Regions from separate parts of the Cupriavidus sp. YAF13 genome, predicted to be linked through region 1. Evidence: predicted binding sites of a transcription regulator. Region 1 holds the regulator's gene; each other region holds the start of a gene.

Region 1 (4,477 bases):
GCATAAAGCGCAGGCCGTCCGGGCACGTCACGGTGGCCGATCACCTCGATCCAGCTGCGATCCTCGAGCTTCTTCACGACTTCGGTGCTGACCGCGACACCGCGGATTTCCTCGATATCGCCCCGTGTGACCGGTTGCCGGTAGGCGATGATCGCCAGCGTCTCCATCACGGCGCGGGAGTACTTGGGCGGCTTTTCGGGATTCAGCCTATCCAGGTATTCACGCATGACAGGGCGGCTCTGAAAACGCCAGCCACTGGCCAGTGCCACGAGTTCCACGCCGCGCTGCTCCCAGTCGCGGCGCAGCTCTTCGAGCAGCACGCGAATGGTGTCGGCACCGACGTCGTCGGCAAACAGCCGGCGCAAGTCATTGACGCGCAAGGGTTCCTGCGCGCAGATCAGCGCGGTCTCGAGGACGATCTTCGCCTCTTGGGTATTCATGTTGATTGCGTGCAGCCTGTCTTTGCACCTGCGCCCCGGTTGATCCCGGGCGCACTGGAGATTGCGGGTTCAGCGGTAGGGATTGCCACCGCCATCTGGCCGCGCAGCCAACCGCATGCTTGATGCATGCCAGCCGTGCGCCTTCTTCTATTGCATCGGGTGCCGGACCTGACCGGCAGGAGATCGCCCGGCCACCGGCTTTATCTGCCAGTCGACGGAGCCCTTGCGTCGCGCCTTCCCCCTGATGTGGCGGACCTGTCCGGCGCGGCGTCTATCATCGAACGCGCCGGGTGCAAGAAAATACGGATATCGGGCCTGCTGGCCTATTTCACCCCGCCCTGCCGTAGCTGGTCTTTTGAACCGAATCTTGTGAACCGGACGGCGGATGGGGAACGGTCCCTGGCGCTGATGCCTGCCTTGGTGTTCCTGGCATGCATCCCTGAGCAGCGGATGCTACCTGACGATGCCACGATGAAGTACGCTGCGCGATATCGCTGTTCTTGCGATTGTATGGCATTCCCTGGCAAACCTGCAACCGATTCGCACAGCTACCTCAGCAAGGAAGTGACAGATACACCACGAAACAGCGCTTCAGAAGACCAGACAGAATCCGTGCGCGGCAAGCGTCTCAGGCAAAAGCAGCGCGCGCGCCACCCCGGCCAAGCCAAAGGCCACCACCGCAAGGCCAGCGCCAGCCCGCAACGCCGGGCGCCGCGAAAGCTGCCTGAGATAGCCGGACAGGCCCGAGATCACCAGCAGATTCGGCAGGGTGCCCAGGCCAAACACGGCCATCACCAGCGCGCCCGACGCGGCATTGCCGGCCAGCAATGCCATGGCAAGGGCGCCGTACACCATGCCGCACGGGACCAGCCCCCAGGCCAGCCCCATGCCGTAGCGGCGCAGCAACCGGCCCTGCCCCTGCGCCCGGGCCGCAGCCGGCAAGCGCGCCCCGACGGCGCCAAGGCCGCGCAGCAAGCCGCCCGCGCCACGGGCGGCGAGCCGCTCCAGCCAACCCGTACCCATGGTGCGCCCGCGCAACATCCACAAGCCCGACAACACCAGCATCACACTGCCGATCCCAAACAGCCAGCGCTGCAGCGGCAGGTACTGCGCCCCCCAGACGCCAGCGCCCAGGGCGCCCAGCAAGGCCCCCAGCACCGCATACATGCTAAGCCGCCCGGCATGCATGACAAGCAGTTCCAGCAACCAATGGCCGGGACGCCGGAGCACCGTGGCAGGCACGCGCGCAACGCCGCCCTGCTCCGCCGCCAGCGCGATCCCGCCGCACATGGCGGCGCAGTGCACGCCGCCCAGCAAAGCCAGGGTAAATACGCTGATAAGCACGCCTATGGTCAACTTCTCCTCCCAATCACACAATCGCAACGTCCGGCGCGGTAAAATGCGTCGAACGCGCCCCCGCAGCTCCAAGAGGCGCTATCAACATGAGGCCTTGCGCCCGCGCACACCAGCGCGCTCGCACAACATGACGACGGGCACGGCAAGCCGCGCTGCACAGATAGCGCACTGCCGCAAGACCCGCGCGCCAGGCCGATGTGGATGGCGCTTCCAATCGACGACTCTCAACGTCAAGCTCTCAACTCAATGCGCCTGCCACATCGCGCTTGATTGACTGCGCTAAACCGACAGGCCCCAATTGCTCACCACCATTCCCATTACCGAGATGTCGCCCCGCTGCTCCACTTGCTCGCTCGGCCAGCTCTGCCTGCCCGTCGGCATGTCGCAGCAGGACCTCGAAAAGATGGATACGCTGGTCCAGGACCGGGTGCGCGTACGCAAGGGCGAAACCCTGTACCGCCTCGGCGATCCTCTCACCGCCGTCTACGCGATCCGCTTCGGCACGCTCAAGACCCACCTGACAATGGAAGACGGCCGCTCGCAGATCACGGGCTTCCACCTTCCCGGCGAAGTCGTCGGCCTTGACGGCCTCGGCGAGATGCAGCACGCGTCGGATGCCACCGCGCTGGAAGATACCGAAGTCTGCGTGGTGCGCTTCGGCGATCTCCAGACGTTGTCCAACGTCCTGCCTTCCCTGCAGCACCAGTTCATGCGCCTGATGAGCAAGGAGATCTCGCAGGACCAGGTCATGTTGATCACACTCGGATCGATGCGCGCCGAGGAGCGGCTTGCCGCTTTCCTGATCAACCTGTCCGAGCGCTTGTCCGCGCGCGGCTATTCGGCCTCCGAGTTCGTGCTGCGCATGAGCCGCGAGGAAATCGGCAGCTACCTGGGGCTCAAGCTCGAAACCGTCAGCCGCCTGTTCTCGCGCTTTGCGGAAGCCGGCCTGATCCAGATCCGCCAGCGGCACGTCAAGCTGGTCGACATGGTGGGGATCAAGCAGATCGTCAACAAATCCTGCTGACGTGCTCGTCGCGGGCCGCCCTCGCCCGCGGCGGCACGCCGCGATGCCGCGCCTGCTGGCCTGAACCGGCAAGGCGCGCATCGCAATCACTCCAGCTCGTCCGTGTCCGCCAGCCGCGTGGGCATGGTGTACAGCGTCAAGCCGCTCGACAGCGCGCACAGCACCCACGCGATCAGGAAGCCCACGGTGTAGACCGCCTCCCGCGATGCATCGACCGGCTGGCCGAAGAAGCGCAGGTCGCCGGGATCGACCATGGAGAATACCAGCGCGGTGGTCAGCCCGGCGACCAGGAAAGCGGGCCACAGCACCCACATCAGCCAGCGTAGTCTCATGATCACCTCGCTTGCGCCGCGACCGGCGCTGCCTGGCGTGCCGCGCTGCCCGCCTTCTCGACCACCAGGCCGTGGCGCGCCACCCCTTCCTCAATGGGTGGATCCGGGTGGGTCATAGCCAGCCAGATCGTGACCCCGCAGGCCACCATGGCCACGAACGGCCCACTCATCAGCAGCCACGGCCATGGCTCCTTCCACCAGGGATTGCTTTGCTGCGTCATCTGGCCTCCTCCTCTAGATCTAGATCCCGTATGTTGCGTACGGATTGGTGCATCCAGCGTCCCCGCCGCCTCATAGATTGCGCGGCACGATAAAGCTGGTGCTCTGTCGAATCTCTGCGCCATGGCTGCCCGCGCCCTCGTCGGGCACCGCGGTGACCGTGACCTCGATCTTGTGCGTGCCCTGCGCCGCGGACTCGATCGGCACGCGCACCCGGATGGGAATCAGGCGATTGGATGTGGGTTCCAGGTTGCCGGCAGCGTGATCATATTCCACGGCCAGGCCCTTGAGCTCGCCGCTGCCCGCGCTGACGGCGACGCGCATCGGTGCCTCGGTCGTGTTGATCAGCTGCAGCCGGTACACGTTCTCGATCCAGCGCCCTTCCACCTCACGCCCCAGCGCGCCGCGGTCGCGGATGATATCGACCTTGAGCGGCGTGCGCATGGCCAGCGAGGCCATGAAGCCGGCGACCAGCGCCAGCCATATCACCGAGTAGATCACCGTGCGCGGCCGCACCAGGCGCTTGCGCGCCACGGTCTCGGAGAGCGCGCTGCGCATGGCGTTCTCGGACGTATAGCGGATCAGCCCGCGCGGGTAGGCCATCTTGTCCATGACCTGGTTGCAGGCGTCGATACACGCGCCGCAGCCAATGCAGTCGTACTGCAGGCCATCTCGGATATCGATGCCAGTGGGACAGACCTGCACGCAGATGCTGCAATTCACGCACGAGCCCAGCCCGGCGGCCTTGTGGTCCGCCTTGCGCGAGCGGCTGCCGCGCGGTTCGCCGCGGCCCACGTCATAGGTGACCACATAGGTGTCGCGATCCACCATCACGCTCTGGAAGCGCGCATACGGGCACATGTACTTGCAGACCTGCTCGCGCATGAAGCCGGCGTTGCCCCAGGTGGCAAACGAGTAAAACAGCATCCAGAACGTCTGCCACGGGCCCAGCGAGAGGCTCAGCACTTGCGCGCCGAGCGTGCGAATGGGCGAGAAATAGCCGACGAAGGTAAAGCCCGTCCATAGCGCGATCACGATCCAGAGCGTGTGCTTGGTGGCCTTAAGGCGCAGCTTGCGCGCGCTCCAAGGATCGCCGTCCAGGCGGA
Region 2 (4,137 bases), on a different contig from region 1:
AGTGATCGACGGCATTTCCGACGCGCTCGCCCAGGCCCGCACGCAGTACGACTTTTCGAGCAGCCTGATCCTCTGCTTCCTGCGCCATCTCTCCGAGGAAGACGCCTTCGCCACGCTGGAAGCCGCGCTGCCTTACCGCGACCGCTTCGTCGGCATCGGGCTGGATTCCTCCGAGCAGGGCAACCCGCCGGAGAAGTTCGCCCGCGTGTTTGCCCGCGCCCGCGAGCTCGGCCTGCACCTGGTGGCGCATGCCGGCGAGGAAGGCCCGGCGCAATACGTGACCGACGCGCTCGACATCCTCAAGGTGGAGCGCATCGACCACGGCGTGCGCGCCATCGACGACCCGGCCCTGGTGGAGCGGCTGGCCCGCGAGCGCGTGGCGCTCACGGTATGCCCGCTGTCCAACCAGAAGCTCAAGGTCTACCCGGACCTGCGCGACCACTCCCTGCACCGCCTGCTGGAAGCCGGCGTGCTGGTCACGCTGCATTCGGACGACCCCGCCTATTTCGGCGGCTATATGAACGCGAACTGGGAAGCCACTTTCGAAGCCTTGCCGCTGACCGCGGCCGATGGCCACAAGCTGGCGCGCAACAGTTTCGAGGCGTCGTTCCTGCCCGCCTCGCAAAAGACTGCCTTCCTCGCCGAAGTCGACCACTTCTGGCAATCCCCCCTGCCCGCCGCGGCCTCCACGGCCTGAAGCGCGGCTCACACCAAGATGCCGGCGCGCCATGCGCGCGCCGGCGCATGACGAGACATCGATATGACGACCACGCCCCCCACCCAATCCATCACCCGCGCCATCCGTGGCCGTGTGCTGCACTTCCTGCGCGACCCCCAGTTTCATGACGACGCGTATCAGTATTGGGAAGACGGGGTGCTGATCGTCACCGCCGGGCATATCGCCGCGGTTGGCAACCATGCCGACCTGGCCGACCAGATCCCGGCGGGCGCCGAAGTGATCGACCGCCGCGGCAAGCTGATCGTGCCGGGCTTTATCGACACCCACGTGCATTACCCGCAGACCGACATCATCGCCTCGCCCTCGCCCGGCCTGCTGCACTGGCTGGAGACCTATACCTTCCCCGAGGAGCGCCGCTTTGCCGAGCCGGAGTACGCGGCGGCCGTGGCCGGCTTCTTTGCCGACGAACTGCTGCGCAACGGCACCACCAGCGCTGTGGCCTGGAGCACCGTGCATATGGCATCGGCCGATGCGCTGTTTGCCGAAGCCGACCGCCGCAACCTGCGCCTGGTCACCGGCAAGGTGATGATGGACCGCAACTGCCCCGAATTCCTGCGCGACACCGCCGAGTCCGGCGCGCGCGGTTCGGCCGACCTGATCTCGCGCTGGCACGGCAAGAACCGCCTGTCGTACGCCATTACGCCGCGCTTCGCGCCCACCTCCAGCGAAGCGCAGCTGCAAGCCTGCGGCGAACTGGCCAAGGCCTACCCGGACGCGTTCATCCAGACCCACGTGGCGGAGAACCGCGACGAAGTGAAATGGGTGGCCGAGCTGTTCCCGCAAGCCCGCAGCTATCTGGACATCTACGATCACTACGGCCTGCTGCGCCCGGGCGCGCTGTACGGCCACGCCATCTACCTCGATCAGGACGACCGCAAGCGCCTGGCCGACAGCGGCGCGGCGGTGGCGCACTGCCCCACCTCCAACCTGTTCCTGGGCAGCGGCTTCTATGACTTCCACCAGTCCGACGCGCACCGCCTCAACGTGACGCTTGCCACCGACGTGGGCGGGGGCACCTCATTCTCGATGCTGCGCACCATGAACGCCGCCCACAAGGTGGCGCGCATGGGCGGCTACCACCTTAGCGCGTTGCGCATGTTCTACCTGGCCACGCGCGCCGCTGCCGATGCACTGGGCTGGAGCGAGCGCGTGGGCAGCTTCACACCCGGCTGCGAGGCCGACTTCATCGTGCTCGACCCGCAGGCCACGCCGCTGATCGCGCGCCGCAGCGAGCGCTCGGAAACGCTGGAAGAACAGTTGTTCGCCTTCGCCATGCTGGGTGACGACCGCGTCATCGGCGAGGTGTATGTGATGGGCGAACCGGCGAGCGCGCCGGCCACCGCCGCGCACTAATCATCACTTCCCGCTGGGTGACACCGGGTCCGGCCCTGCTGGCTTGACCCGGTGCTTGACCCGGATCAACACCCCTGTCACGCAATCCTTCTAAGCTGTCACACCATCGGCCCGTCCTGTGGCCGCGCATCGCCAGTCTCGGGCCTAGCCCGACCCCGCGTTCGACAACTGAAGGTTTTTGCATGATTGCCACGCAGCAAGCTTCCTTTCCGGAGCCGATTTCCCCTGACGTCCCCCTGCCCTCGCGCAAGATCATCCGCGGCTGGCTGATCCCGCTTGGCGCGCGCAGCACGCCGCGCGCGCTGGCGCTGTTCGCGCTGGACACCGCGCTGTTCCTGGCGGCGCTGGCCGGGGTGGTGCTGTTCTCCCACTGGCTCGCCAAGCTGGCCGCCAGCGTGGTGACGGGGCTGATCATCGCCCGCCTGTTCATCATCGGCCACGATGCCTGCCACCAGAGCCTGACGCCCCGGCGCGGCTTGAACAAATGGCTGGGCCGGTTGACCTTCCTACCATCGCTCACGCCTTACAGCCTGTGGGAAGTGGGCCATAACGTGGTCCACCACGGCTACTCCAACCTCAAGGGCTTCGACTTCGTCTGGCAGCCTTACTCGCTCGAGGAATTCCAGGCCCTGCCGCGCTGGCGCCGCGCGCTGGAGCGGGTCTACCGCACCGGCTTTGGCGCGGGCCTGTACTACCTGGTCGAGATCTGGTGGTTCAAGATGTTCTTCCCCAGCCGCCGCCAGATGCCCACGCGCCGCGCCGTCTTCATGTGGGACTGCACGCTGGTGGCCCTCTTCGGCGTGGCCTGGATCGGCGCGCTGGCGTGGCTGGCCATCGCCACCGGGCAGTCGGTGGCGATGCTGGTCGGGCTGGGCTTCGTGCTGCCGTTCCTGGTCTGGAATTTCACCGTGGGCTTCGTGCTCTACGTGCACCACACCCATACCAGCGTGGCCTGGTACGACACCAAGGCCATGTGGGCGCGCGCCCAGCCCTTCGTCTCCACCACCGTGCACCTGCGCTTTCGCTATGGCATCGGCGCGGCGCTGCACCACATCATGGAGCACACCGCGCACCACGTGGACATGAGCGTGCCGCTATACCGCCTCAAGCGCGCCCAGGCGCTGCTGGAGCATGCGCTGCCGGGCCGCATCATCATCCAGAACTTCACCTGGCGCTGGTATTTCCATACCGCGCGCCGCTGCAAGCTGTACGACTTCAAGGCGCTCTGCTGGACGGACTTCCGCGGCCGGCAGACCAGCGCTAACGCGCCTGTGCCGGCATAACCGGCCATCATCCACCATCACCCGCCACCTGCCGCAGCCACCCTGGCTGCGGTTTGTCTTTTTGGGGCGCGTAATACTCAATTACAAAGTCTTGCCGCACGCTTGTCCCGCCGCGCGGCGCTTGCCTCGTTAAGCAAGGTATCGGTCCCAAGGTCATTGCGCATCCCGACCCGGGGCCGCCCCTTAGACGACGCCTGAGCGCAAATCAGCTCCAACAGGACAAAAAAATGGCAATCAGCAAACCCCATGCGCCCGCACGCCGCCGCCTGCTCCGCGCCGCCCTGCCGGCGCTCGCCTCGCTGGCGGTGCTCGGCAGCCTTGCCGGGTGCGTGACCGAGCGCGTGATAGTACGGCAGCCGCCGCCTGCGCCGCCCCACCAGATGGTCCGCAACATGCCGCCGCCGGTGCATGAAGACCGCGGCCCTGCGCCTGCCTATGGCTGGAACTGGGTGCCAGGGCACTGGAAGTGGGAGGGCAACGACTGGTTCTGGGTGCACGGCCGCTGGGTCCAGCAGCCGGTGCCGGCGATGCCGCCCGTGATCGTGGAACAGATCACGATTGCGCCCCCCGCGCCGCACGCCTACTGGGTGCCCGGACACTGGGTCTGGCGCTTCGAGGGCGGTGGCTGGGTCTGGATGAAGGGCGCCTGGCGCGGCTAAGAGGCCATTGCAAAAAGATGCTGGCGCCGCCGTGGCCGGGGGACGGCCCGGCGGCGCCGACCTGATTACTTAGGCGTCGCCACCGTCTTCCCGCTTTGTGCCG
Region 3 (4,477 bases), on a different contig from region 1:
CTTCCGAACGTACCTGCCGGCCGGCTTCGAAGGCCGGCGTTTGCGTGTAGGCGGCAGGGTCTTGCTTGGCTTGCGTCATCTTGCTATATCCGGTGATTGCATGAGTCATCGGGCAGGCACGCCGCATCCTGGCGGATGCGCGGCGCCTGCGGCGTTGCGCCTTACTTGAACGGTGTCTGCAGGATGCCCATCACGGTACGGATGCCATCGCGGTAGTTGCCCAGCCGCATGTTCTCGTCGTAGCTGTGCTGGTTATTGTCCGCATTGACCAGCGGCACGATCACGAACGGCGCCTGCAGCGCCTGCACCGCCGCACCGGTCGGCACGGTGCCGCCCATCATGCGGATCTGCACCGGCGCCTTGCCGTAGGACTGCTGCATGGCCTGTGTGAGCCACCGGCTGATCGGCGCCGACAGGTCCGTGCGCGCGGCGGAGCTGGAGGCCGAGACCTCGCCCGCGGTGACCGAGGCAAGCTTGGGATAGCGCGCGCGTTCGTCGTCGGTGGGCTCGCCCTTGACCAAGTGGTAGCCCTGTTTTTCCACGTGCTGCCTGACGAGGGCGAACAGGGATTCCGGGCTGGTCTCCGGCACGGTGCGGATATCGATATCGGCCACCGCCACTTCCGGAATGACGGTACGGGCCTTCTCGCCCACGTCGCCGGCGGCCATGCCGCGCACGTTCAGCGTGGGGTACTGCATGGCTTCCTGGTAGTTGGCGCCAACACGCTCGGCCCGCGCGATGCCCAGGCGGCGGCGCAGCGCGGCCTCGTCGTCGGGCACGGCGGCCATGATGCGGCGTGCGCGTTCATCGATCTTTACCGGCTTGTAGTAGCCGGCAATGGTGACGCGGCCGTCGTCATCCTTCATGGTGGCGAGCAGGTTCGCCAGCCGCTGCGCGGGGTTGGCGGCATAGTTGCCATAGTGGCCGCTGTGCAGGCCCTGGCTGGCGCCGAACACCTTGAGCTGCACCAGCAGCACGCCGCGGTTGCCGAAGATCAGCGTGGGCTGGTTGCTCTGGTGCATGGGGCCATCGAAGATCACCATGCCGTCATTGCGCAGCAGCGCCAGGTTGTCAGCGATCACCTTGCCCAGCGACGGCGAGCCCTTCTCTTCCTCGGAATCCAGCAGCACCTTGATATCGACCGCAGGGTCCACCCCGGCGGCCTTGAGCGCATCCATGGCGGCCAGGAACATCACGATGGGGCCCTTGTCGTCCGACGACGAACGCCCGAACACGCGCCACTCGGGATCGACCTGGCCGGCATAGAGTTTGTCCAGCGGCAGCGCCTCCCACTTGCCATTGGCGCTGCGCGCCTTGAGCGTAGCCTCCCACGGGCTGGGCTGCGCCCATTGCGACGGCGTTACCGACTGGCCATCGAAATGCATGTAGAACAGCACGGTCTTGCGCGGGCCAGCGCTTTGCTGCGTGCTAGCGGGGTATTCGGCGTAGACCATCGGCTTGCCGTTATTGGGCAGCTCGCGCGCCTGGAAGCCACGCCGGGCGAAGGCCTTGACCAGCCAGTCCGCATTCTTCTGGATATCCGCGGGCACGGTGGCGTCGTTGGGCAGGGCCAGCAATTCGACCCATTCGCGGTAACTGCGCGCCGCGGCCTGGTCGGCCTGCTGCTGCAGCTGCATGCTGTCGAGCGTGGCGGCATGCGCGCCCGCGGCCAGCAGCATGGCGCCGAGGGCGCCGCACACGGTCGCGCGGACGGCGCTGTGCAAGGGGGACTGGAAGATGCGGGAACGGGTATGCAGGTGGGCGAAATGCGGCGCGCTGCCAGGCGCGCCGGCAAGGAAACGTAGTCTCATGGCTCTTGTTGGATAGGAAAGTGCATGGCAACGGATACGGCGGGCGGGCCGCAAGACACCCGCGCGGCCCGCACCGGCAGTCTGAACCGCTACAGGCCACTTGTCCATGCACGACGCCCCTGGCGGCGCGCCTTCATTGGGCCCGGCAACGCGCAGGCGCCCTCAGGGGCCCTGCTCGTCGGGCGACTGCGCAAAGCCCTCCTCGCGGCGCGCAATAGCACTGGCCAGCCCGAACTCCATGGCAAAAAGCAGGATCAGCGCGAGCATCGCCAGCGCGCCGATCGCCAATCGATAGTAGACCCACATGGCGGCAAGCCGGAACATCCGACAGAGTTGTCCTATCTGCAGCGTAGATTTCCCTACGTCAAAACGGCGCTGAGATGCCACGGCGCGGTGCAAAAAAGCTATCAAAACGGGGAATGGAAGACTCGTGGAAGGCGCAGGCGATTGCACCCGACTTGATCTGGATCCAGGCAAGGTTGCCCGCAGGGTGCCATCATGACCCTGGTGACCGCCCCCGAACCACCCCGGCGGGGGCCGCCATGCCGACAACGATCACAGCCATTACAGGAGATAGCCGCCATGACCAACATCGTGCTCGCCACCGACGGTTCGCCCTTTTCCGACGCGGCCGCCCGCTTCATCGCCGAAGGCAAACTGCTGCAAGGCGGCTTTACCGTGCATGTGGTCCATGTGACGCCCGATGTCACCGGACAGGTACGCGCCTTCGTCAGCAAGGAAACCATCGACGCCTGGCATCAGGAAGAAAGCGGCAAGGCCATGCAGTCCGTGGCCGACATCCTCGGCGCCGCAGGCATCGCCTTCGAGCAACACGCGCTGCACGGCTTTGCGCCGGAACGCATCGTCGCCTACGCCGCCAGCGTCGACGCACGCGGCATCGTCATGGGCACGCACGGCCGCGGCTCGTTCTTCGATGCGGTGATTGGTTCGGTGGCGGGACGGGTGCTGGCGCACGCCCCGTGCCCGGTAGTCCTGGTCAAGGCCCCGGGCAAGAAGTAAGGCAGCCGGCCCAGGCTGGCCGGTGCCGGGTCAGACCGGCCAGAGCGGCGGCTCGTCCATCAGCGCGACCTGCTCGCGCAGTTCGAGGATGCGGTCCTGCCAGTAGCGGGCAGTCCCAAACCACGGGAATGCCGCCGGAAAGGCCGGATCGCGCCAGCGGCTGGCCAGCCAGGCGCTGTAATGCAGCAGGCGCAGCGTGCGCAGCGCCTCGATCAGGTAAAGCTCACGCGGCTGGAATTCCGCAAAATCCTCATAGCCGGCCAGGATGTCGGCCATCTGGCCCTGCTGGGCGGCGCGATCGCCTTCCAGCAGCATCCACAGATCCTGCACCGCCGGCCCCATGCGGCTATCGTCGAAGTCGACAAAGTGCGGCCCGGGCGGGCGCGAACCCGCATGCGACTCCTCGATCCACAGCACATTGCCGCGATGGCAATCGCCGTGCAGCCGCAACTGCGCTACATCGCCCGCGCGCTCGAAGCAACGGCGAGCGCCATCCACGGCGAGATCGGCAACCGCCTGCCAGGCGGGGCGCAGTTCCAGGGGAATACAGTCTTGCGCCAGCAGCCAGTCGCGCGGGGCCACCCCGAAGGTGTCCACGTCGATGGTGGGGCGTGCCTGGTAAGGATGCGTGGCGCCGAGCGCATGGATGCGGCCGATGAAACGGCCAAGCCAGGTCAGCGTGTCCGCACGATCCAGCTCCGGCTCGCGCCCCCCGCAGCGAGGAAAGACCGCGAAGCGAAAACCCGCGTGCGCCAGCAGCGTGGCGCCGTCGCGCGCGATGGCCGGCACCGCCGGAATCTCGGCGTCGGCCAGTTGCCGCACGAAAGCGTGCTCTTCCAGAATGGCCGCGTCGCTCCAGCGGCCGGGGCGGTAGAACTTGACCACCACCGGCGCGCTGCCTTCGATCCCCACCTGCCAGACCCGGTTCTCATAACTATTGAGCGCCAGCAGGCGGCCGTCCGGCTCGAAACCGGCGGCCTCCATCGCATCCAGCATCAGGTCCGGCGTGAGGCTGGCGTAGGGCACGCCATCGGCATCGGTGAGCGTGCCGCCGTCGCCGGGCACCTGAAGGTCAAACCCTGAACTGGACATGGCGCGTGGCAGCCGTTGGGGAACGTTGTGGAGTTAGCGCGTGGGCTTGGCGCGCTGGCCGCCCAGCAGCGCGGCTTGCGGCGCCGGACGGCGACCGCGTGCGGCCGGATCCTGTCCGGTGCGCGGCTGCGCAACATGGGTGTTGGCACCGGCGCGGTTGCCGTTGACGTCGCCATTGCGATCGCGGTTGCCATTGCCATTGCCATTGCCACTGCCATTGCCATTGCCGGCGGCACGGTTGCCGTTGGCCTCGCCAGTGCGGTTGCCATTGGCCTGACCGTTACGCGGGTTGCCTTGGCCGGCCGAAGCCGGTCGTCCGCTGCCCTGCGCCGGGCGTTGGCCCTGTGCCTGCGGCGCGCGGCGCTGGCCTTGTCCATCGGCGGCGGCGGGAGCCTGGCTGCGGCCTTGCGGCGCGCGTGCCGGACGTTGCTGGCGCTCGCCAGCTTCTGCCGCCGGTGCGCGGCCGCGCGGCTGGCCGCCGGCGGGTGCCTGGCCGCGGCCACGGCCACCACCACCATTGCCCTGGCCCTGGCCGCGTGCCTGCCGGCCCTTCT
Region 4 (4,477 bases), on a different contig from region 1:
CAAAGGCACGGCGGACCTCTCTTAGCGCCACGGCCGGTCGTACGCGCCCTGGGTAACCTGGTCACCCTCGGCGTGCCGGCCAAGCACGCCCTGCCATTCCTGGCGTGCTGTGAAGCGCGCCGGATCGATGCAGGCCGCGTCGATCGCCGCACGCAGCACGCCGACCACATCGCCCACATAACGCGGGCTGCGCTGGCGGCCTTCGATCTTGATGGCAGCGATGCCCATGCCGATCAGCGCCGGCAGCAGCGACAGCGCGTTGAGGCTGGTCGGCTCCTCGAGCACGTAGCCCCGTTCGCCTTCCACCTCGAACCGCCCTTTGCACAACGTCGGGTAGCCGGCGGGCTCGCCCGGTGCGTAGCTGTCGATCAGGATGCCGGACAGCCGCGCCTGCATGGTTCCCTCGCGCTCTTCCCAGCGTACCGCGTGCGCGGGCGAGCAGACCCCCTTGTTGTTCGGCGAGTCGCCGGTCGCGTAGGAAGACAGCAGGCAGCGGCCTTCGGCCATCACGCACAGGCTGCCGAAGCCAAACACTTCGAGCTCCACATCGGTTTGGCGCGCAAGCTTGCCGATCTGCGCCAGCGTCAGCACGCGCGGCAGCACCACCCGGTGTATGCCGAAACGCGCGCGCATCAGCGCGATGGCGTCGGCGTGCGTGGCCGAGCCTTGCACCGACAGATGAAGACGCAATTGCGGATGGCGCTCGCGGGCATAGGCCATGAGACCGGGGTCGGCCATGATGACAGCGTCAGCGCCCAGTTCCGCCGCGGCATCGACGGCGCGATGCCAGCTCGCCACCGCGCCCATCTGCGCGAAGGTATTGATGGCGAACAAGACTTCCGCGCCTTGCGCGTGGGCCTCGGCCACGCCTGCCTGGATGTCGGCCTCGGTGAAGTTCAGCCCGCCGAAGTTGCGCGCATTGGTGGCGTCGCGCAGGCCGAGGTAGACGGCGTCGGCGCCACGTTGCAGCGCCACGCGCAGCGCCGCCAGCGAGCCGGCGGGCGCAACCAGTTGCGGTCGGCGCGTTGCGCCGGATGTGTTGGATGTCATTGGATAGGCTCAACGGGGTTTCGGAGTCCGCATGCGCCACGGCGGCGGCGAACGCCTGTGAGCCAGGATCCTAGCCAAGCCCCGCGACGAACCAGTTGACCAGGCGCAAAAGCGTGCGCGGCGGCGCGCGCACCGGACGAGGGCCATCCGCCGAGTGGCATAGGCCATTGGTATCGTGCCGTGCGCTGATTGATCCAGCGCAAATTTCCCGGCGCGCGTCCATGCAAACCTATGCCGCTTTCCTGCCGCGCACGGCATCTCCGCCGGCGAGCGGGATGCCTCACCGAGAGTGATATGCAACAACATTGGCTGAAGCTGATTGGCCGCCGGCTGGTCCCGGTGGTACAGGGCGGCATGGGTATCGGCATTTCCGCGCACCGGCTGGCGGGCGCGGTGGCGAGCCAGAACGGCATGGGCACCATTGCCAGCATCGACCTGCGCCACCATCACCCGGACCTGCTGGCGGCCACCGCCAGGTCGCGCGACAAGGCCAGGATAGAGGCGGCCAACCTGGTGGCACTGGATCGCGAGATCCAGGGCGCGCGGCGCCTCGCGGGCGGGCGCGGCGCCATCGCGGTCAACGTCATGAAGGCCGTCAGCTCGCATGCCGCGCTGGTCCGGCAGGCGTGCGAGAGCGGTGCCGATGCGATCGTGATGGGCGCGGGACTGCCGCTGGACCTGCCCGACCTCACGGCCGGCCACCCGGACATTGCCTTGATCCCCATCCTGTCGGATTCGCGCGGCGTGGGGCTGGTACTGCGCAAGTGGATGAAGAAGAACCGCCTGCCTGACGCCATCGTCATCGAAGATCCGGCGCACGCCGGCGGCCACCTCGGTGCCTCGCGCATCGACGATATCGGAGACGGGCGCTTCTCCTTCGCACGCGTGCTGGCCGAATGCCGTGAAGTGTTCGCCGGACTGGGGCTGGCCTGGGAAAGTGTGCCCCTGATCCTTGCGGGCGGGATCAACAGCCACGCCAAGGTCCGCCACTGGCTGGGTGAAGGCGCCAGCGCCGTGCAACTGGGGACGGCGTTCGCCGTGACCGAGGAAGGGGATGCGCACCCGGCTTTCAAGGAAGTCCTGGCCAGCGCGCGCCCCGAACAACTGAGCGAATTCACCAGCGTGGCAGGCCTGCCGGCACGCGCCGTACTGACGCCATGGCTCAAGCGCTACCTGTCGCGCGAAGCCACGCTGCAGGCCCGCGCCAAGGTCCGCGACTGCCTCGAAGGCTTCGACTGCCTGCAGGCCTGCGGCCTGCGTGACGGCATCGGCCGTGTCGGCCAGTTCTGTATCGATCTCAAGCTGGCCCAGGCCATGCGCGGCGACGTGGAGCGCGGGCTGTTCTTCCGTGGCAAGGGGGGCCTGCCGTTCGGCGAGGCCATCCGCCCGGTACGCGAACTGATGCACTACCTGCTCACCGGCGAAATGCCTACAGGCCTGGGCACGCCACAAGGCGCGGCAGCCGCGGCGGCCTGACGGCCTCGCGCGGACGGCGGGCAGGTGACCTAGGTCGATGCAGGCATCAAGGGCGTGGCCGGGCTGCTGAGCGAATGCAAGCGCGCGGCGCAAAGCCGTTGGCGGCGGTGTCCGGCAGGCTTTCCGAGCACGTGGCCCGGCGCCGCGTCATTGTGTCACGCCATGATATTTTCAGAAAGTGCACCAGGAACTACCTGTAGCCGCATATGACCTTGATCTGGCGCAAGCCCGCTCGCCGGCTTGCCGTCAATAATGCGACAAGCCCCTGAAGCGCCGTTCCAGAGCGCAAACCTGATGCCAGGGGCCGGAACCCCATGGTAGACCTCACGCCCCCTTGCCCACCCGCTCCCGCCACGGAGCCGTCCGTCACCCCACCGCGTACCCAGGCAGCGTTGCCAGGCTTGCGCCACCGCCTGTCGACGCGGATCGTCTCGCTCTCGCTGGGCGCGCTGCTGATCGTGCTGACCATGATCTCCGGGACGCTGTGGCTGTCATGGCAACTCGAAGGCGCGGGCGCGGCCATCAACGATGCCGGCAGCTTGCGCATGCGTGCCAATCGCGTCGCCATCGAGCTCGCCAGGGCACGGGCCGGCGCAAGCCATCAACTGGAGGCTCAGATCACCGGGCTGGATGCCACCCTGGCACGCCTGCGCCAGGGCGATCCGGCACGCCCCTTGTTCCTGCCGGACGACCCTGGCATCCACGCGCAACTTGACCGGGTAGACCTTGACTGGCACCGGCGTATCAAGCCGCTCGCGCTCGCCGACCTGGCCGCCGCGAACGGCGAACCGCCCACCTACCCGGCGGCGCTGGCTTCCTTCGTGGATCAGGTCAATCGCCTGGTCAGCATGATCGAGCAAGAGAACGCCATGAAGACCACCCTGCTGCGGTTGTCGCAGGCGGGACTCGCGGCCATGGCCTGCATGGGCACGGTAGCCGTCATCTACCTGCTCTACATCTGGATCATCCTTCCGGTCATGCGCTTGCAGGACGGCTTGTACCGCATGGCCGCGCGGGAGTTCTCCCTGCGGCTGCCGGTGGAAACCAGCGACGAGTTCGGCATGCTGGCGCAAGGCTTTAACCAGATGGCAGGCGAACTGCAGGGGCTATACCAGGATCTGGAAGCGCGCGTGGCGCAGAAGACGGCGGAGTTGGCGCGGCACAACCGCGACCTCGCGGCGCTCTACGACATGGCCGCCTTCCTGAATATGCCAAACGACGGCGAGGCGCTTTGCCGCGGCTTCTTGCAGCGCGTGATGAAGCAGTTCGATGCCGACGGCGGCAGCGTGCGCATGATCGATGCGGACCACAACCAGCTTCATCTGCTGGTATCGGTCGGCCTCTCCGCGGAACTGGAAGAGGCCGAGCACTGCATGAAGGTGGATGCGTGCTTCTGTGGCGAGGCGGCGAGCGAATCGGTCGTGCTGATCGAAGACCTCAACAAAGGCCCGGCGCTGTCAGCCAGCGGGCCGTCAGCCGGTGTGCGCTTTGGCTGCGCAAGGGAAGGCTTCCCGGGGCTTGCGGTGTTCCGCATCGAAACGCAGCGTGCGGTGCTGGGCACCTTCTCCCTGCATTTTCGCGATCCCTTGCAGCTGCCCGCTTCGGACATACGCCTGCTTGAGACGCTGGGGCAGCATATCGGCGTGGCGCTCGATCATCTGCACCTGTCGGAAACCGCACGCCAGCTCGCGGTGGTGGAAGAGCGCAACCTGGTGGCGCAGGGCCTGCACGACAGCATTGCCCAGGGCCTTAACTACCTGAACCTGCAGGTGCAGGTGCTGGAAGATGCGGTCTCGCGCAACGATATGGACGAGACGCGCGCTATCGTGCCGCTGTTGCGTTGCGGTGTGGAAGAAAGCTACCAGGATGTGCGTGAACTCCTGCTCAACTTCCGCAGCAAGCTGGCGCATGGCGAGCTGCGCCAGGCAGTGGAAGACACCGTGGCGCGATT

What was found. The regulator FNR, encoded in region 1, switches genes on or off when oxygen is low (the NO sensors DNR and NnrR bind a similar motif). The targets are predictions, from matches to a motif close to TTGATNNNNATCAA.
Region 2: AB4061_RS38925 (fatty acid desaturase) is a predicted target of FNR. The motif match lies at 2,148-2,161, and genes of this name have one in related genera.
Region 3: AB4061_RS23490 (universal stress protein) is a predicted target of FNR. The motif match lies at 2,270-2,283, and genes of this name have one in related genera.
Region 4: AB4061_RS30505 (type IV pili methyl-accepting chemotaxis transducer N-terminal domain-containing protein) is a predicted target of FNR. The motif match lies at 2,739-2,752, and genes of this name have one in related genera.

What each region holds. Positions count from the first base shown of each region.
Region 1 is NZ_JBFRDD010000079.1:22,330-26,806, forward strand. Features, by position in the region: gene scpB (SMC-Scp complex subunit ScpB) at 1-440, opposite strand, end outside; gene AB4061_RS37405 (sulfite exporter TauE/SafE family protein) at 1,032-1,796, opposite strand; gene fnr (fumarate/nitrate reduction transcriptional regulator Fnr) at 2,095-2,820, shown strand; gene AB4061_RS37415 (hypothetical protein) at 2,907-3,152, opposite strand; gene AB4061_RS37420 (membrane protein) at 3,155-3,373, opposite strand; gene ccoG (cytochrome c oxidase accessory protein CcoG) at 3,444-4,477, opposite strand, start outside.
Region 2 is NZ_JBFRDD010000093.1:8,247-12,383, reverse strand. Features, by position in the region: gene AB4061_RS38935 (adenosine deaminase) at 1-697, shown strand, start outside; gene guaD (guanine deaminase) at 761-2,092, shown strand; gene AB4061_RS38925 (fatty acid desaturase) at 2,275-3,375, shown strand; gene AB4061_RS38920 (hypothetical protein) at 3,603-4,034, shown strand; gene AB4061_RS38915 (NADPH-dependent F420 reductase) at 4,100-4,137, opposite strand, start outside.
Region 3 is NZ_JBFRDD010000031.1:18,135-22,611, reverse strand. Features, by position in the region: gene AB4061_RS23505 (carboxymuconolactone decarboxylase family protein) at 1-79, opposite strand, end outside; gene AB4061_RS23500 (M20/M25/M40 family metallo-hydrolase) at 162-1,679, opposite strand; gene AB4061_RS23495 (hypothetical protein) at 1,974-2,135, opposite strand; gene AB4061_RS23490 (universal stress protein) at 2,394-2,831, shown strand; gene AB4061_RS23485 (serine/threonine protein kinase) at 2,862-3,923, opposite strand; gene AB4061_RS23480 (DEAD/DEAH box helicase) at 3,957-4,477, opposite strand, start outside.
Region 4 is NZ_JBFRDD010000048.1:1,241-5,717, reverse strand. Features, by position in the region: gene ubiU (ubiquinone anaerobic biosynthesis protein UbiU) at 22-1,050, opposite strand; gene AB4061_RS30510 (NAD(P)H-dependent flavin oxidoreductase) at 1,345-2,526, shown strand; gene AB4061_RS30505 (type IV pili methyl-accepting chemotaxis transducer N-terminal domain-containing protein) at 2,841-4,477, shown strand, end outside.